DNA from 4 places in the Bradyrhizobium sp. USDA 4451 genome. Region 2 is predicted to be linked to each of the others. Evidence: riboswitches for the same ligand, from Rfam matches in the RefSeq annotation. Region 2 holds a riboswitch; each other region holds the start of a gene.
What was found. A riboswitch is a leader RNA that binds a small molecule or an ion and turns the genes downstream of it on or off. The one in region 2 is predicted to bind cobalamin.
Positions count from the first base shown of each region.

Region 1: it holds a riboswitch for cobalamin, as region 2 does, so the genes downstream of both, ACVMB0_RS10075 (TonB-dependent receptor) here and ACVMB0_RS36910 (HoxN/HupN/NixA family nickel/cobalt transporter) in region 2, are expected to answer to the same signal.
Region 3: it holds a riboswitch for cobalamin, as region 2 does, so the genes downstream of both, ACVMB0_RS21810 (DUF1636 family protein) here and ACVMB0_RS36910 (HoxN/HupN/NixA family nickel/cobalt transporter) in region 2, are expected to answer to the same signal.
Region 4: it holds a riboswitch for cobalamin, as region 2 does, so the genes downstream of both, ACVMB0_RS12535 (TonB-dependent receptor) here and ACVMB0_RS36910 (HoxN/HupN/NixA family nickel/cobalt transporter) in region 2, are expected to answer to the same signal.

Region 1 covers NZ_JBTRCH010000001.1:2,198,450-2,203,240, forward strand. Annotated here, with positions in the region: gene ACVMB0_RS10075 (TonB-dependent receptor) at 1-1,269, opposite strand, end outside; cobalamin riboswitch at 1,378-1,575, opposite strand; partial or broken gene ACVMB0_RS10080 (FecCD family ABC transporter permease) at 1,688-2,732, shown strand; gene ACVMB0_RS10085 (ABC transporter ATP-binding protein) at 2,729-3,502, shown strand; gene ACVMB0_RS10090 (ABC transporter substrate-binding protein) at 3,502-4,338, shown strand; gene ACVMB0_RS10095 (MBL fold metallo-hydrolase) at 4,517-4,791, opposite strand, start outside.
Region 2 covers NZ_JBTRCH010000001.1:7,879,754-7,884,544, forward strand. Annotated here, with positions in the region: gene ACVMB0_RS36905 (flavin monoamine oxidase family protein) at 1-800, opposite strand, end outside; gene ACVMB0_RS36910 (HoxN/HupN/NixA family nickel/cobalt transporter) at 1,619-2,674, opposite strand; cobalamin riboswitch at 3,079-3,276, opposite strand; gene ACVMB0_RS36915 (hypothetical protein) at 3,468-3,665, opposite strand; gene cysN (sulfate adenylyltransferase subunit CysN) at 3,774-4,791, opposite strand, start outside.
Region 3 covers NZ_JBTRCH010000001.1:4,753,944-4,758,734, forward strand. Annotated here, with positions in the region: gene ACVMB0_RS21800 (cobyric acid synthase) at 1-1,007, opposite strand, end outside; gene cobO (cob(I)yrinic acid a,c-diamide adenosyltransferase) at 1,019-1,672, opposite strand; cobalamin riboswitch at 1,709-1,919, shown strand; gene ACVMB0_RS21810 (DUF1636 family protein) at 2,012-2,386, shown strand; gene cobW (cobalamin biosynthesis protein CobW) at 2,383-3,417, shown strand; gene cobN (cobaltochelatase subunit CobN) at 3,417-4,791, shown strand, end outside.
Region 4 covers NZ_JBTRCH010000001.1:2,712,825-2,717,615, forward strand. Annotated here, with positions in the region: gene ACVMB0_RS12525 (amidohydrolase family protein) at 1-633, shown strand, start outside; gene ACVMB0_RS12530 (CobW family GTP-binding protein) at 635-1,558, shown strand; cobalamin riboswitch at 1,612-1,807, shown strand; gene ACVMB0_RS12535 (TonB-dependent receptor) at 1,915-4,197, shown strand; gene ACVMB0_RS12540 (PepSY domain-containing protein) at 4,200-4,791, shown strand, end outside.

The DNA.
Region 1 (4,791 bases), 5.7 Mb from region 2:
CGAATCGTAATAGTCGATGCCGGTCAGGATCGTGGATGGCATCCCCAGCATGACATTCTTGACGCTGAGCCGCGGCGTCAGAGACCAGGTGTGCAGCGCGGCGTCATTGTAGGTCGAGGCGAAGCTAATGGTCGGCACGGTGCCGAAGAAGCCGCTCTGCGTCTCGCGCTGCCGCCAGCCGCCGTCGACGATCAGGTCGACGCCGTTCACCAGCGTTCTGGTGAAGCCGGTGGTGACGCTCGCGGTCTGCTGGTTGGCATAGTCGAACGGCGTCGCCGCACCGCGACGATCACTCAGCAACTCGTTGACGCCGATCGACGGATCGACCAGCCGTCCGCCGGGCAGGCCGAGCTTCTGGTCGCTGCCGGTGACGGTGACGAAGGCGGTGAGATCCGGCGTGGTGTAGTTGACGTTGCCGACGGCGTTGCGCTGGTCGAGCGCATTGTTGACGCGGTAGCCGTCGGATTTGATGCCGTTGCCATGGAACGAGGTCGACCACGGTCCCGAATCCAGCGCGGCGGAGACCGCGGCCATCCGGGTGTTGAACGAGCCAACTCCGGCCTCGGTGCGCATCGTGGCCGGCGGACCGCCGGCGCCGGCCTTGGTGATGATATTGACCACGCCGCCCACCGCGTTGTCGCCGTACAGCACCGCGCCGCTGTTGCCTCTGACGATCTCGATCCGTTCGATCGAATCGAGCGGGATCGTGGTGAGATCGAAGCCGGCTTTGTCGACGTCGTTGAGGCGGCGGCCGTTGAGCAGGAACAGGGTGTTGTCGGTCGCGAATGCGCCGAAGCCACGCAGGTCGACCGAGGTCTTGGCGCCGTTCGGCCCGCCATAGAGCGATTGCAGCTGCACGCCCGGCACCTGCGCCAGGATTTCCGGCAGCGACTGCGACGGCGAATGCGCGATGTCGTCGGCGGTGATCACGGTCGAGGAGGAGCCGACGACCCCGGCAAACTGGCGGCCGCCGCTGCTGCCGCCGGTCCCCGTGGCCGAGCCGGCTCCAGCCGAGTTCGATCCGGCGCCGCTGCCCGCGTTGCTGCTCTGCGTGGTGCCCGGCGCCGGGCGGCGTGGGGCCGGGGTCTCGTCAGCGGGCGGTTTGGCGCGGGTAACGTTCTGGTCGCCGGATCGGCTGACTTCGATCGTGGGCAGCTGATCGGGAGCGGGCGCCTGCTGCGCCCGCGCAGTTGAGAGGACGATCGTCGGCAAGATGATCGTCGACGCGAGCAGAAGCGCGCGGTGCCGGTCGGGTGGGAAGGAAAACATAGGCGAGACCTCGGTAACGTCAGTGGCACGTCACCGCGAAGCAGTCTCACCATGTGCTTGCAGCATCAGGTGAAGCTCATGCCTGTACTCCCCGACCGGCATCCTCGCGTGTGACCACGGCTGACGGCAGGTCTCCTGGCTCGCGGGTCGTTACCCTTCGTCGCCTTCCCAGGACCGAGATTCCCAGTGGCCTGTGACGAAGGATTCACCGCATACAGTTGCGGGGGCAGCCGCGGCGTTGGGGAAGTTTCCCCGCACCGCATTCCCTTTTCATCTCATGAAAGAACCGTCATGGTCATCTAGGGTTCGGCCGGGCAGCAAAGTCAATCCGGCGGAAGTCGGGCAATGGCCGCACGGCCACGGTTTTTGTCGGGTGTCGCTTGTCTGCCACGGCGATGGCTGTAAGAGCATGGATGAGATGAGCGTGCAGGATTTTGCCTTGGCGGCCGAGATCGCGGCGCGGCGGCGGTGGAGTGCCACCGCGGCGCTATTCGCGCTCGTGGTTCTGCTGTGCGTGCTCTCGCTCGGCATCGGGCCGGTGCGGCTGTCGCCGCTCGCGGTGATCGAGGCGCTGTTCGGTGGCGGCAGCGACGTCGCGCAGGTCATCGTGCGCGAGATCCGGCTGCCGCGCACCATCCTGGCATTCGCGATCGGCGGCATTCTCGGGCTGTCGGGCGCGGCGCTGCAAGGCCTGCTGCGCAATCCGCTGGCTTCGCCGTCGCTGTTCGGCGCGCCGCAATCGGCGGCATTCGGCGCGGTGCTGGTGATCGCGCTCGGCCTCGCCGATGTGCGGTCCTACGCGCTGCCGGCAGTGGCGATTATCGCCGCGTTCGGCTCGGTGTTCGCATTGCTCGCGATCGCCGGTCGCAATGCCGGGCTGCTGATCCTGATCCTCGCAGGGCTTGCGATCTCGAGCTTTGCGGGTGCCGCGACCGCGCTGGTGATGAACCTCTCCAGCAATCCGTTCGTGGTGCTGGAGATCGCGTTCTGGCTGCTCGGCTCGCTGGAGGACCGCAGCTTCGAGCATGTGGCGCTGGCGCTGCCCTTTATCGTCGCCGGCGCGGCCATCCTGCTCAGCCAGGCGAGCGCCTTTCGTGTGCTGACGCTCGGCGAGGAGGCGGCGCAGAGCCTCGGCGTCGATGTCGGGCGGCTGCGGCTCTTCGTCATCACGGGCGTCGCGCTCGGCGTCGGCGGCGCGGTCGCGGTGACCGGCACGATCGGCTTCATCGGCCTCGTCGCGCCGCATCTGATGCGCCCGGTGATCGGTCATGATCCGCGCACGGCTGCTGGTACCGAGCGCGCTGACCGGCTCGGCGCTGCTGCTTGCCGCAGATATCGCGGTGCGCATCATCCCCTCGACCTCGGACATCAAGGTCGGCGTGCTGACCTCGATCATCGGCGTGCCGTTCTTTCTTTACCTCATCATGCGCGAGCGCCGCGCGCTCGGCGGAGGCGTGGCATGACGCTGCTCTCCGCCACAGCGCTCAACGCCTCGCTCGGCAGCCGCAAGGTGCTGCACGATGTCTCGCTGTCGCTCGCGGCCGGTCACCTAGTCGCGCTGGTCGGACCGAATGGCGCCGGCAAGACCACGCTGTTGCGCGCGCTGGCTGGCCTGATCCCGTCTGACGGCGAGATCAGGATTGGCGGCGAGGCTCTGGCGTCATTGCCGCTGCGCGAGCGTGCGAAACGTTTTGCGTATCTGCCGCAGGGGCACATGGTGCACTGGCCGCTGCCGGCACGCGATATCGTGGCGCTCGGCCGCTATCCACATGGCGCGACCGATCCGGCGCGGCTGTCGCCCAGGGATATGGAGGCGGTGCTGCGGGCGATGCAGGCCGTCGATGTCACCGAGTTCCGCGATCGCCGCGTCACCGAGCTGTCCGGAGGCGAGCGCAGCCGTGTCGCGCTGGCCCGGGTGCTCGCGGTCGAGGCGCCGGTGATCCTCGCCGACGAGCCGACCGCCTCGCTCGATCCGCGCCATCAGATCGACGTGATGCAGAAGCTGTGCAACGTCGCCGACACCGGCGTGCTGGTGATCGTCGTGACGCATGACCTCGGCCTCGCCGCGCGCTTCGCCGATCATGTGCTGGTGCTGTCGGAGGGGCGGCTGGCGGCGCAGGGCGCGCCTGATGAGGCACTGTCGGAAGCAGTTCTCGCCAGCGTATTCCGCGTCAGCGCCTACCGCGCTGAATTCCAGCGCGAGGCGGTCATCGTGCCATGGGCGGACGTCTGATGCGCGCGTGGCGTCTCGCAGCCTTGGCCGCGGCGGCATGGATCACGTCGCTTGGTGCCGCGTCCGCCGCCGGCCCACGCATCGTCTCGATGAATGTCTGCAGCGACCAGCTCGTGCTGTCGCTCGCCGACCCGGATCAGATCCTCGGCCTCAGCCGCTTTTCGCGCGATGCCTGGCAATCCTGGGCAGCCGAGAAAGCGCGAAACTTTCCGCGCCTGTCGGGCGAGGCCGAGGACGTGCTGCTGCTCAAGCCAGACATCGTCGTGGTCAGCCTGTTCGACAAGCGCGCGACGCGTGACCTGCTGAAGGGCCAGGGGCTGCACCTCGTCGAATTCACGGTACCGCGCACGCTGGACGAGGTGAGGGATCAAATCCGCGCCATGGGCGATGTGGTGCAGCATCCGGATCGCGCCGAGCTGGAGATCGCGCGGCTCGATGCGGCGATCGCACGGGCGCGTGCGGTGGCGAGCGCGCATCATTACCGCGTGCTGCCGCTGGAGCGGCGCGGCTTCGTGCCGGGAGGTAACAGCCTGATCAACTCGCTGCTGGCGGCAACCGGCCTGACCAATGCGGCCGGTGAGCTCGGCCTCGGCCCGGGCGGGTTTGCCTCGCTCGAGGCCATCGTGAAGTTGCGGCCGGATTTCATCCTGGTATCGGAGGCCGGCGATCGCGCCGAGGATGAGGGCCGCGCCTTCCTGCTGCATCCGGCGCTGGAGCGCTTCTATCCGGAGCCCAAGCGCATCGTGCTGCCCGAGCGGCTCACAGTGTGCGGCGGCGTGATGCTGGCGGATGCGCTGGACCGGCTGACGGAAGAATTGCAGCGCGTGACGCGGTAGTTGATGTGCCCCGCATCTAAGTCCCGTCATCCTGAGGAGCGCGTAGCGCGTCTCGAAGGATGCACGGCCCGGATCTCTCCAAATGTTCGCGGACGCGGCGTGGCCGTCGACCCTTCGAGACGCCGCTTCGCGGCTCCTCAGGGTGACGGTGATGGTCATACGCGCGCAGTTGGCTCGACTATCCCATCACGACTGGCCCGCCGGCCTTCTTCCAGGCGTCGATGCCACCCTCGATATGCGCGGTGTTGGCTAGCCCCGCCTTCTTCGCGGCGGCCACCGCCATCGCCGAGCGCTCGCCGAATGCGCAGAAGAACACGACGCGGCGGCCGGTCGCGGCCGCCACTTCGCGCAGCATGCCGCCGGGCAGCAGGCCGGCGCCGATTCCCGGATAGGGCGCATGCAGCGCGCCGGCGAGCGTGCCGTGCTTGGCGCGCTCAGCTGTTTCGCGCAAAT
Region 2 (4,791 bases):
TAGGTCCGCACATAGCGCCACATCCGCGACCGCAACAGCTCCTGCAGCGAGATCGGGTTGCTGGGCAGCGGATCTCCCATCAAGCCACCGCCTGGATCGTGGGCATAACCGCGGAATTCGGCGGCGACGAGATTGGCGTTGTACTTGCAATCGCGATCCAGCGCGCCCCAGTCGCGCAGCGCTTGCAGCAGGATCTCCTGGTCTTCCTTGCTGACGAACTCCTCGAGCCTGCCCTGCTGGCTGACTTTCGCGAGCAGCTCCGACACGCCGCCCTGGAAATCCGCCTTGATGCTGCGAAAGCGTTGCGGCTTGCCTTCGAATGCGCGCGTCGCGTGCAGATAGGCATTATGATTGAGCTGGATGAAGGGTTCCAGCGTCACATTGAGCCTGCGGCAATAATCGAGCAGCGCCCGGTGGTGACAGGGAATCCGCCACGGACCGGGATTGAGGTAGAGCCCCGGCTCGAACTGGCAGGCCTGCTTAAAACCGCCGAGCTCGACAAAACTGTCCCCGCCACGGATCGACCAGTTGCGACCGCCGGCACGGCTGTTGAATTCGAGGATCTGGACCTTGTAGCCGGCCTTGCGCAGTTCCAGCGCAGCCGTCATGCCAGCAAGACCAGCGCCGAGAACCAACACCGAAGCGCCCTTGACGTCGCCCGCGAGCTTGAGCGGCCCCTTGTAGGCGGACTCGGATGCGAAGCCGAGGCTCGTCATTGCGTGATACATCGCCGAACTGCCGGCGATGGTGCCGATCAGCGCGAGCAGATCCCGTCGCCTGATCACAAATTCATTCTGCACCTGCGTTCACCCAGCCGTTGATTTCGATGACGAAGGCAAACGGCTCGTGCGATCAGTTTCAAGAAAGTGCGCACGCTGCAGTGCAGACTGGTGGCGCCGCCGCGGTGTGCCTGCGACATCGTCTTCGATTATCTCATTCCCACATTGGTCGTGTACCGCGTCGATCGCCGTCGATAAAACAATCATAGCTATCTATCCGCAGTCTTGAGGTAGGCAGGCCGATCCGCGGTCGCAGGAGCTGGTCAGTACACCTGAGTTGATGAACCAACGTCCGGTCACCTCTGGCGACGATTAGCGAGCCGTCGATCATATCTCGACGCGTCGAAGATGCGCACGTTTCGTTCATCGAGGCGCTTGCCGGACACGTATAGCCGTTCGACGGAAAACGAAGCAGTTGATCACGCGGCACGAGCCCTCGAGCGACTTCTTAAAGTGCACCAGCAAGAGCGATGCCAATATTTTACGACATCGATAGGTGGAGAAGCCGACTAGCCCAGATGTGCGGTAGGCCAGACGATGACTGATCTCCTCAGAGATGTTGCCGCTCTTTCATTGGCGACTTTCGAGCTCGATATCGGAGGTTTCTGGTTCTAGTCGCACAACCAAGCCGCTCCGCCGGCGATTGCGGACACAGCGAACCAGTGGAGCGCCGGGACTAACCGCGCTTGGCCAGAGCGTAAACTATTCGCAGTTTTGAACGCCAGCGATCGGCTAGTTCGAAGTCGCTTTTGCGCTGGTGGTATTGAACCCGACATTGTTCGATGTCCGACGCACGGAGCTGATGACGCCGAAGACGTGCGATGATTGGTTGTATGAGTTCACCCCGGCTTGAGCGGCTTTTCGAGTCCTTGCCAGCGATAGATCGCAAATGACAGCGCCCAACTGACCAGGAAGACGCCGACGACGAGATAGCCGAAATTGGCCAAGCTGCCGTTGAGATCGTTCACCGCGCTCCAGAAGGTGCCTTCAAGCGCTAATTTGTTGGCGAGCAGGCCAAGTGCCTCGATGCCGCCGATCAGCAGCGCCACGACGACTGAGATCGCCGTAATGGTCAGATTGTACCAGATCTTGCGGATCGGATTGAGGAAAGCCCAGCCATACGCGCCGACCATCAAGACGCTGTCGGTCGTATCGACGAGCATCATGCCGGCGGCGAAGAGAGCCGGAAATATCATCACCGTAGTGAAGTCTAGCCCTCCCGAAGCTTGCCCGGCTGCGACGGTGAAAAGGCTGATTTCCGTCGCGGTATCAAATCCGAGGCCGAACAACAGACCGATCGCGAACATCTGCCAGCTCGCCGTCACCATGCGAAACAGTGGGCGCAAGAGCCGGGACAGCAAGCCACGACCAGACAGAAGCAGATCGAACTCATGCTCTCCAATTCGTTCGCCACGCCGCGCACGCTGAAAGCTCCGCCAGACATCCCGTAGGATCACAAGGTTGATGGCGGCAATCGTCAGTAAGAAGAAGGCTGATGCGCCGGTGCCGATGATGCTGCCAACCGCCCGGAACTCCTGGAAACCGCTTTGCAGGGCGAGCGCCGCAGCTGCGATCGCGGCGACCGCCACTGCAACCGACAAGGAATGGCCAAAGGCGAAGAAAAGTCCGACCGCGAGAGGGTGCCTGCCATCCTGCATCAGCTTGCGAACGACATTGTCGATGGTCGCGATATGATCGGCATCGACGGCGTGCCGAAGGCCGAGCACATAGGCCAGCAAGGCTGTCGCCAGCAGCGTCGGCCTGTCGGACAGCGCTACGATGGCCCAGGTCCAGGCCAAGCAATTGATGGCCAACAAGAAGGCATAGAGCGAGATGATTCGACTACGCGAGGCCGCCGATCCGTCGTCTAAGGCAAGCGTTAGATATGAGAACATGATCTTGCTTCGGTAGCGCATCTAGATGAGTTTGGTTACGAACGTCCCTCGTTGCATAGGCGCCGCGCACGCCAAAGCCGGTCCGGTCAGACTGAAGACGAACCGACGGATACAGCATACGATGATCATGACCATTCGCAGCACGAGGTGGACAATTGCGCTGGTCGCAACGGCAGTGGAGTTGAGTGGCATTTCCTACTTTTCATGGCTAGTGCCTCCTTCGCGGTGCAGGTTTCGTGCCGCTCTGCTCGGCTAACGTGCTCGACCGCTTCGTCAGGCTTATATCGGCCGTGAGCTCGTGTCGCGCGATTGCGCCGCCGCGTTGACGTTGCAACCTCGATCTGAGCCGTAGTCAAGTTTAGCGAGCCAACCAGTGCCTCAGAGCACCCCGTCCGACGCATTGCGCATGACAATGGCTGCTAGCAGGTTTCCTGGCTGCGGTTCGCCGCTCTTGCCCCTTCTCGGAATTGCGAATCCCGGTGGTATGGAATGGTCATCGCCGCGCCACTTATAGTTGCGCAGGGCCGCTCCGGCATTGTCCTGCCAGAACCCACCGAGCGCCCTTGAATAGCCTTTCGAACACTACCGATGACAAAGCGAAATGGCCTCAGAGGGCGCGTCAAGTAGTCGCCGGCGAACAGGCGAGACGCCGTGGCTGAGGAAAAAGAGATAACTTTGCCTCTCAATCTCGGAATTGCGGACGAGATCGAGGCTCCAAGACGCTGCGGCTCTGCCTGCACAGTAACTCGGCCCGGCGCTAGCCCCACGAAGAAAAAAGGACGCTTGAAGACACTTAGGCGACTGGAAGGCTGACTTCGTCTCTGTCCTTCGTCATGGCGTCATAGACTTTGACCTGGAGCATGGGACGGCGCTTCTTAAGCTCTTGCGCTCCTGCCCAGGCGCCGTCTCTTGTCGCGAACTCGGTTTTCAATTGACCGTCGACTTCGAGCACATAACCGAAAGCGGGCAATCGACGAGTGGATGCAACCATCTTAATCCCTTAGCATCGACGAATCCGATCGATGCTCGCACCTAACCCGAGTCGCCTTCGGCAGGCCAGTAGGCAGGAGAGCGGCATCCGCGACCACGAATCGGCAGGTTATCGCCGCTCGTCGCAGAGGACTGCGCGCGCCATCACGGCGTTGACGACGACTTCCGCTGCTTGCTCTGGCGCGTGCTCCATTGTCCTGAGATGAATCTCGGGCCTTATCGGCGCTTCGTAGGACGCATCGATGCCCGTGAAGTTCTTGATCTCACCGGCTTTTGCCTTTGAGTAGAGACCTTTTGGATCCCGCCTTGCGCATTCCTCGATTGGCGTATCGATAAAGACTTCGATGAACTCGTCCTTACCAATCAGGCTGCGAACCATATCTCGTTCGGACCTGTAGGGGGAGATGAACGAACAGATCACGATCAAGCCGCTGTCCAGCATCAACTTGGCAACCTGTCCGGCACGCCGAATGTTTTCCACCCGCGCAGCCTTCGAGAAGCCCAGGTCCGCGTTCAATCCGTTCCGGAGGTCGTCACCATCCAGCAGCATGGCATGCCGCGACATTGCGAGCAGCTTCTGATCAACCATGTTGGCGATCGTCGACTTTCCCGCGCCAGACAGACCGGTGAACCAGACGACGCAAGGCTTCTGATCCTTGAGCGCGGCGCGCTCACTCCTGCCCACCGAAAGCGCCTGGCAGGAAACATTGGTGGCCCGCCGCAGCGGAAACGCAATCATGCCGGCGCCGACGGTGCGATTGGTGCAACGATCAATGACGATAAATGATCCGGTTTTCCGGTTGACGTCGTAAGGATCGAATGCGGCGGGCAGTGCAGTCGCAATATTGCAGAACGCGATCTCATTGAGAGAAAGCGTCTCGGCAGCCAGGTGCTCACATGTGTTGACATCGATCCGATGCCTGATCGCGGTAATGCTGCCGGCGACCGTTTGCAAGCCAATCCGCAGGATGTAATTTAGTCCGAGAGCGAGCGACTCGTTGTCCATCCAGATCAGATAAGCGGCGAATTGATCGGCGACGCTGGGTCGTTCGGTTGGTCGCGTCAGAAGATCGCCACGGCCAATGTCGATCTCGTCTTCCAGCGTAATGGTGACGGCATCGCCGGCT
Region 3 (4,791 bases), 3.1 Mb from region 2:
ATCTGGTACCCGCCGCACAGACCCAGCACATGGCCGCCACGGCGATGATGCGCGAGCAGATCGATATCCCAGCCCTGCGCACGCAGGAAGGCGAGGTCGCCGCGGGTCGATTTCGAGCCGGGCAGGATGACGAGCCGCGCATCGCCCGGAATGGCTTGACCTGGACGCACCATCACGAGATCGACGTCGGGTTCGAGCTTGAGCGGATCGAGATCGTCGAAATTGGCGATCCGCGACAGCGCTAGAAAGGCGATCTTGCATCGGCCGGGCCTGCGCGCCTCGCCGAGCCCGAGCGCGTCTTCGGCGGGCAACTCGCCGGCGCGAGCGAACCACGGCAGCACGCCAAAGCCGCGCCAGGCGGTGCGGGCTTCGATCAGGCGGTAGCCGTCATCGAACAGCGAGAGATCACCTCGGAATTTGTTGATGACAAAACCCTGGATCATCGCGGCATCGTCGGGATCGATTACCGTCCTGATGCCGACGAGCTGCGCGATCACGCCGCCGCGGTCGATGTCGCCGACCAGCACCACCGGGACGTCGGCCCGGCGCGCAAAGCCCATATTGGCGATGTCGGACTTGCGCAAATTGACCTCGGCCGGGCTGCCGGCGCCTTCGACCAGCACCAGGTCGGCGCGCGCCTTCAGCCGCTCAAAGCTCTCCAGCACTGCGCCCATCAGCGACGGCTTCATGGCGGCATAGTCCCGCGCGCGGGCGGTCGCGATGCGCTTGCCGTGCACGATGACCTGGGCGCCGACATCGGTTTCCGGCTTCAGTAGCACCGGGTTCATATCGGTGTGCGGCTCGACGCCGGCGGCTAGCGCCTGCAAGGCCTGCGCGCGTCCGATCTCGCCGCCGTCGATGGTCACGGCCGCGTTGTTCGACATGTTCTGCGGCTTGAACGGCAGCACGCGGAGGCCGCGTCGCGTGGCGGCGCGCGCGAGGCCGGCGACGATGAGCGACTTGCCCACGTCCGAGCCCGCTCCCTGGATCATCAACGCGCGCGCCATGGTGCTGTCCGTCAGAACTCGACGCCCGGCTGCGCCTTGATGCCGGAGCGGAACGGATGCTTCACCAGCGTCATCTCGGTGACGAGATCGGCGATCTCGATCAATTCGTCCTTGGCGTTGCGTCCGGTGAGCACGACATGTGTCATCGGCGGCTTCGACGTCGTGAGGAATTGGACGACATCGGCGATTGCGAGATAGTCGTAGCGCAACGCGATGTTGATCTCGTCGAGCACCACCATACGCAGGCTCGGGTCGGCGATCAGCTGCTTGGCCTTTTCCCAGCCCGCTTGGGCGGCTGCAATGTCTCGGGCGCGATCCTGCGTTTCCCAGGTAAAACCTTCGCCCATCGCGTGGAATTGACAGAGGTCGCCGAAATGCCCGGTGAGCAGGCGGCGTTCGCCGGTATCCCAGGCGCCCTTGATGAACTGCACCACAGCACAGGGAAAGCCGTGCGCGACGCAGCGCACGATCATGCCGAAGGCGGAGGACGATTTTCCCTTGCCGGCGCCGGTATGAACGATGATCAGGCCCTTTTCGCCGCTCTTGGTCGCCATGATCTTGTCGCGAGCGACCTTCTTTTTCGCCATCTTGGTCGCGTGGCGCGCGTCCAGCGACGCATCGCTGCTGACGATCTCGTCTTCGGCCCCGTTTCCTTCAGACGTCATGGCGTTCCTTCGGCTTGACAAGTTCGAGCCGCGGACGAATGGTGGGCCCGCGTTGGTTCCTGTCCTATGACAGGCGAAGAGGGAATGCGATAGGGCTCAAGTCGGGCCTGAAAAGCAGCCGCCCCCGCGACCGTGACCGGAGAGATGCCCAAAGCCACTGATTCCCCAAAGGGATCGGGAAGGCGGGGATCAAAGGGAGAAATCCTGCTCCGCAAGCCGGGAGACCTGCCAGCGCAGCAGTTGTGAGACCGGCGGACGGGGTGTTCCGCGACGGGGAACGAACCTGTTCGCATCGGTTCGTGTGCCTCATCGCTTCCCGTTGTCAATCCAGGAAGGGCGATGAGCGTTACACTTCATGTCTGTATCACCTGCCGCGCCGGCCAGACGCTGGGCGAAGGTGAGGCCGCGCCCGGTGCGCGCCTGCATGCCGCGCTCGTCGAGGCCGGCGTGCCTGATGACGTCAATCTGGTTCCCGTGGAATGCCTGTCGGCGTGCAGCCAGGGGTGCTCGGTCGCGCTCAGCGCGCCGGGGCGATGGTCCTATGTCTACGGCCGCTTGTCCGAAGCCAATGCCAGGGATGTGATCGCCGGCGCGTCCGCCTATGCGGCGGCGCCCGACGGCATCGTGCCGTGGCGCAGCCGTCCCGAAATCTTCCGCAAGCAATCGCTCGCCCGCATTCCACCTCTTCCCGTCGTGCCGGAGGCCGCCGAATGACTACCCTCGCCAAGGTTCCGGTCACCGTCGTGACCGGCTTTCTCGGATCCGGCAAGACGACGCTGATCCAGCACCTGATCCGCAACGCCAACGGCAAGAAGCTCGCGGTGCTGGTCAACGAATTCGGCAGCGAAGGTGTCGATGGCGACATCCTGAAATCCTGCGCCGATGCCAATTGCCCGAGCGAGAACATCGTCGAGCTCGCCAATGGCTGCATCTGCTGCACCGTCGCCGACGATTTCATCCCGGCGATGGAGCAGTTGTTGGCGCGACCCGTGAAGCCCGATCACATCGTGATCGAGACATCGGGCCTCGCTTTGCCGAAGCCGTTGCTCAAGGCGTTCGACTGGCCGGAGATCCGTTCGCGGATCACGGTCGACGGCGTGATCGCGCTGGCCGATGCCGAGGCCGTCGCCGCCGGCCGCTTTGCGCCTGACGTGGCCGCGGTCGAGGCGCAACGCGCGGCCGATGAGAATCTCGATCACGAGACGCCGCTGTCGGAGGTGTTCGAGGACCAGATCGCCTGTGCCGATGTCGTGCTGCTGACCAAGGCCGATCTCGCTGGGGCGGAGGGGATCAAGGCGGCGAAAGAAGTGATCGCGGCCGAGATGCCGCGCGAGGTGCCGATGCTGCCGATCGTCGACGGTGCCATCGATGCCCGCGTGATCCTGGGCCTTGAGGCGGCGGCGGAGGATGACCTCGCGTCACGGCCCTCGCATCACGACGGCGAGGAGGAGCACGAGCACGACGATTTCAATTCGGTGGTGATCGATCTTCCGGAGGTTACGGATATCGATGCGTTGGTGGCCTCGATCAAGGGGTTGGCGCGCGAGCAGAACGTGCTGCGCGCCAAAGGCTATATCGCGGTCGAAGGCAAGCCGATGCGGTTGCTGGTGCAATCGGTCGGCGAGCGGGTGCGGCATCAGTTCGACATGCCCTGGGGCATGCGCCCGCGGCAGTCGAAGCTGGTCGTGATCGGCGAACACGGCGATATCGATGAATCCGCGATCAGGGCGCGGCTTGGTGTCTGATGCATGTCGTCTTCCGCGAGAGCCGCGGCCTTGAAGAGACCGCGACGCCAAGGGACCTCGGCCAGGATCCGGCCGATCTCGTGGTGTTGTCGTTTTCCGACAGCGATCTCGCTGCGTTCGCGGCCGGTTGGCGTCGCGGCCGCGCCGCGCTGCCGCCGCTGCGGCTCGCCAATCTCGCGGAGCTGCGCCATCCGCTGTCGGTCGACACCTATATCGAGCGGACGCTGTCGCACGCGCGCGGCATCCTGATCCGGCTGATCGGCGGCGAGCCCTATTGGTCATACGGGCTGGCCGCGGTGCACCGTCTGGCAAAGGAACGCGGCATCGCTTTGGTGGTGCTGCCGGCGGACGGACGCGACGATCTGCGGCTTGATGAATTTTCGACCTTGCCGGTGTCGACACTGCGTCGCCTGAAAGTGCTGTGCGACAAGGGCGGGCCGGTTGCCGCACAGGCCGTGATCGCGCAACTGGCGCTGGCGTCCGGGCTCTATGCCGGACCTGTTGTCGGCGAGATCGATCTTCCCGAGATCGGCGTCTACGATTCCGGGCGCGGTGCGGTCGCGGCGCTGCCGGCGTCGGATGGCCGGCCGCTCGTGCTGGTGACCTTCTATCGTTCGTATCTGGCGGCCGGCGACACGGCGCCGGTCGATGCACTGATCGATGCATTGCGGGCGAAGGGATTCGAGGCCCACGGCGTCTTCGTCACGTCGCTGAAGGCGGCTGGCGTCGCCGATTGGCTGCGCGGCCAGTTCGTGCGATCCCCGCCGGCCGCCATTGTCAACGCAACCGCGTTCTCCGCGGCTGGCGATGACGGCGCGAGCCCGTTCGACGCCGTAGCGTGTCCGGTGTTCCAGGTCGCCCTATCCACGGCGCGGCGCGAGGATTGGACGGAGTCGCTGCGTGGCCTTTCGCCCGGCGATTTGGCGATGCATGTCGTGCTGCCGGAGGTCGACGGCCGCCTGTTTGCCGGCGTCGTCAGCTTCAAATCACCGGGCGAGCGCGATGCCGATCTGCAGTTCGCGCATCTGGCACATCGGCCGGATGCCGAGCGCGTCGCAGCTGTTGTCGCGCGGGTCGCAGCCTGGCATCGGCTTGCGAGCAAGCCGGCGCAAGACAAGACGCTCGCGCTCGTGCTCACGAACTACCCGGGCCGTCCGCATCAGATCGCGCATGCCGTGGGCCTCGATGCGCTGGCTTCGGTCGAGACATTGCTGGCCGATCTCGCCGCCGCGGGATTTGATCTTGAGCCGGCGGGGTCGCTGGGCAACGTGCTGCTCCGCTCGAAACTGACATGGGGCGTCGCCGACTATCGCGCGGCGATCTCCGGCCTCCCGCAGCAGCTGCAGGACGATCTCGCGCGCGCATGGGGCGCGC
Region 4 (4,791 bases), 5.2 Mb from region 2:
GAGCGCAACGGTCTCGGCTACGACTCAGTGCAGCGCGTGACTGACGGTCACCGCTTCGGCAGCCGCGAGGAGTTGCTGGCGGCGCAGGCCGCAGATCCCTCGGCGCTGGTGCTGTGGCATGTGCTCGATATCGAGAACAATTCGCATCATCGCGATTTGCTCGACATGGCGGTGCTGTATCCGGGCGGCGCGATCGCCTCCGACGCGATGCCCTGGACGCTGTCGGATGGCCGTCCCTATAGCGGCGACGCCTGGCCGCTGCCGGACGATGCCACCTCGCATCCGCGCTCGGCGGGCTGCTTCACCCGCTTCATCCGCGAATGGGTGCGCGAGCGCAAGAAGCTGTCGCTGCTCGAGGGCATCCGCAAATGCGCGCTGATCCCGGCCGAGATCCTGTCGGCGAGCACGCCCGCGATGCGCGCCAAGGGCAGGCTGCAGGCCGGCGCCGACGCCGACGTCGTGGTGTTCGACTACGAGACGCTGAGCGACCGCGCGACCTTCTCTGCGATGAATCGCCCGGCGGAAGGCGTGCGCCATCTCGTGGTCAGCGGCCAGCCGCTGATCAATGATGGCGTGCTCGACGTCGCGGCGCGTCCCGGCCGGCCGGTGCGCCGGCCCGTCACCGGAGGCTGAGGTGGCGGTCCCGATCCTGCTGGTCGCGGGTTTTCTCGGGGCGGGCAAGACCACGGTCGTCAACCATCTGCTGGCGCATGCGCAAGGACGGCGCATCGCCGCCGTGGTGAATGATTTCGGCGCGATCAATATCGATGCCGAGCTGATCGCGGGCGCCAGCGACGGCGTGGTCAGCCTGAGCAATGGCTGCATCTGCTGCACGCTGGAGGGCGACCTGCTGCGCACGCTCGCCAGTTTGCTGCGGCGTGATCCGCGTCCCGAGTTCATCGTGATCGAGACCAGCGGCATCGCCGATCCCGCGGACATCGTCCGCAATCTGATGGATCCCGTGATCTGGAAGGAGGCGCCGCTGGAGACCGTGCTGTGCGTGGTCGACGCCACGCAGCCGGTCGCCGCGCTGGACGATGCGCTGCTGCGCGCGCAGCTGCGGGCGGCCGATGTGGTGGCGCTGAGCAAGGTCGATCTCGCCGATGCAGCCGCGTGCGCCGCGATTCGCGATGCCGTGCGCGTGGTGCGTCCGGCGGCTGTGATCGTCGATGCCGTGCATGGCGAGGTGCCGGCGGAGCTGCTGTTTCCGGCGGATCTCGATCATCTGCCCGCGCCGCGCGAGACCGCGCCGCGACGGCCGGTGTCCGACCGGTTCGAGACGCTGAGCTGGACGTCGGAGCGGCAGGTATCGCTGCCGCGCCTGCAGCAGGCGATCGGCAAACTGGCGCCGAAGCTGGCGCGCGCGAAGGGCTTGTTCGAGACGGTCGAGCAGCCCGGACGGCTGACGGTGTTTCAGCTCGCCGGCGGCCGCGCGACCTTGGCTGCCGGCGGCGTGCCGGCGCCCGGCGTGCCACGCACGCGGATCGTGTTCATCGCCGAGATGGGCGCGCTCTCGCGTGCGGAGATCGATGAGGTGATGCAGGGATGCGTCGCGTGACATGAAAGCATGCGTGCGACAATCGCATCGAATTGACAGCCATGCCGACTGCACCTATCGTTTTCACCGACGGTTCCCTTCGGGGATCAAAAGGGAATGCGGTGCGAGGGTAACCCCAATGCCGCAGCTGTCCCCGCAACTGTAAACGGCGAGCCTTTCGTCAAATTTGCCACTGGGCTATCCGCCCGGGAAGGCGTCGACAGGCGATGACCCGTGAGCCAGGAGACCTGCCGTCAGTCGTGGTCACACGCGAGCACATCGGGCGGGGGCGTCCTGGTGGGATCGGAGCACTGCCCTTTCGGCGATGCGCCAGTCCGCGTTCGCGGTGACGTGCCACGTTACCGCGAGTCGTTTTCATGTCTCCGTCCTCTCCCGTTGCGCGCAAATGGCGCCTCGGTCTCGTCTGCTCCCTGTCATCGTTGCTGCTGCCGGCTGAAGGCTCGGCACAAACAGCTCCAACCACAAGCCTCGATCCGATCGAGGTGTCGCCCTCGGCGTCCGCAAAGCCCAGGCCCGCGGCGCGCAGCAGCAATACCGCCGCGTCGTCGCGGCCGCGCGCGAGACCCGCAGCGTCAGCGGCAGCGGGCGGCACGCCGCACGCCGCGGCGTCGGGCACATCGGGGACGGCATCGCCGACGCTCAACGCCAACACGCCGGGCGGCACCGGCAGCCGTCTCAACCTCACGCCATTACAGACGCCGGCCAGCGTCGAGATCGTCACGGCGCAGACCATTGCCGAACGCGGCCAGCACAATGTGCTCGATGCCGTCACCCAGGACGCGGCCGGGTTCATCGCAACGCCGGCGCCCGGCAATGGCGGCCTGTCGTTCAGCACCCGCGGCTTTGCCGGCAGCAACTCGGTGATGACCTTGTATGACGGCACGCGCTTCTATGTCGGCTCCGGCACCTTGACGTTCCCCTACGATACCTGGTCGACGCAGCGCATCGAGGTGCTGCGCGGTCCGGCATCGGTGCTGTACGGCGAAGGCGCGATCGGCGGCGTCATCAACGTGATCCCGAAGAAGCCGCTCAACACATCGTATAACGAGGCCGAGGTCTCGCTCGACAGCAACATGACGCGGCGGCTTTCGGTCGACAGCACCGGTCCGATCAATCCCAATGTGTCATACCGGATCAACGCCACCGGCAACATGTCGGACGGCTGGGTCGATCGCGACAAGACCTCGAATGCGGTGGTCTCCGCAGCCGTCCGAGTGCAGGCGTCGGACAATCTCGCCTTCACGCTGTCCGAGGATTATGGCGACCGCAGCCCGTCGCGCTATTTCGGCACGCCGCTGATCAACGGTTCGATCCAGGACGCGCTGCGCTTCAAGAATTACAACGCATCAGACAGCGCGATCCGCTACCAGGACAGCTGGACCCAGTTCAGGACCGAATGGGATGTCGCCGACGGCATCAAGCTCAACAACACGCTGTATTATCTGACCAGCGAGCGGCACTGGCGCGACATCGAGAACTACAGCTGGAATCCGAACACCCGGCTGATCGATCGTTCGAGCTATATCGAGATATTCCATGACCAGAAGCAGCTCGGCAACCGGATGGATGCGACCTTCAGCGGTCACATGTTCGGGCTCGCGAACCAGGTCGTTGCCGGGTTCGATGTCAACCGGATCGACTTCACCCACATCAACAACTCGCCCTATGGCGGCGCGTCATCGGTCAATCCCTACGTGTTCGATCCCGGTTCGTTCTTCGCGACCACGACGGCGACGACGCCGGGCTTCAACGCGGTCGTCAATCAATATGCGCTGTTCGCCGAGGATCGCCTGTCGCTGACCGACCAATTGTCGCTCGTGACAGGCGTCCGGTACGACCGGCCCGAGGTCGATCGCACCGACTACAAGACGCCGGCGAACAGTTTTGAAACCACGCTGTCGGGAACCAGCTGGCGCACCGGGCTGGTGTACGAGCCGATCAAGAACCTCGCATTCTATGGCCAGTATGCGGTCGGCGTCGATCCGGTCAGCAACCTGATCTCGCTGCCCGTCTCGCAGAAGACCTTCCAGCTCGCGATCGGCAAGCAGACCGAGATCGGGGTCAAGCAGTCGTTCTGGGGCGGCCGCGGCGAGTGGACGCTGGCTGCTTACGAGATCGTCAAGACTGGCTTGACGGTTCCTGATCCCAGCAATCCGACCGCCGGCCTGGCATTGCAGATCGGCCAGCAATCATCCCGCGGCGTCGAAGGATCGATCGGACTCGCGCTGAACGACGGCTGGCGTGTCGACGCCAACCTGGCGCTGCTGCGCGCCCGGTACGACAACAACAGCCAGGTGGTCGGCGGCAAGATCGTCAGCTACAACGGCAATGTCCCGGTCAATGTGCCGCAGCAGGTGTCGAACGTCTGGCTGACCTGGGATTTTGCGCCCAACTGGTCGGTCTATGGCGGCGTGCAGCTCGTAGGCGCGATGTACTCCGATCTCGCCAACAGCCAATTGCGGCCGGGCTACAACGTGGTCAATGGCGGCATCAGATGGAGGCCGGATGACCGCAACACAGTGGCGTTCCGCGTCTACAATCTGTTCGACAAGGTTTACGCGGCGACCTCGAACGGCACCGGACAGTGGCTGCTCGGCATGCCGCGCACCGCCGAACTGTCCGTCAACGTGAAGTTCTGATCATGCGCAACGCTCTGATCCGGCGAGCGCGGCGATGGCTCTATGTCGTCCATCGCTGGATCGGCATTGCGACGTGTCTGCTGTTCGCGATGTGGTTCATCTCCGGCCTCGTCATGATGTATGTGGCGTTTCCGCGCCTCACCGACAGCGAGCGCCTGTCTGCGCTCCCGGTCATTTCGTGGGGCAAGGTGCAGGTCGCACCCGATCGCGCGATGGCGATCGCGGGGATGGAGCACTATCCCCGCGATCTCCGCCTCTCGATGATGGACGATGTTCCGGTCTATCGCGTGACCGGCTGGAAGGGAGGCTCCGTTACGATCTCGGCGATCGACGGTGCTGTCATCGACCATGTCTCGCCGGATCAGGCACTCGCGGTCGCTCGCCATCATCCGCATGCGGTGCGGCCGCAATTGCTCGATACGGTGACACGCGACCAATGGTCGGTCACCGCACGCTTCGATCCGCTGCGGCCGCTCTATCTGATCGGCCTTGGTGATCCCGATGGCACCGAGCTCTACGTCTCCTCACGTAGCGGCGAGATCGCGCTCGACACCACGCGGCGCGAGCGGATCTGGAACTGGATCGGCTCGATCC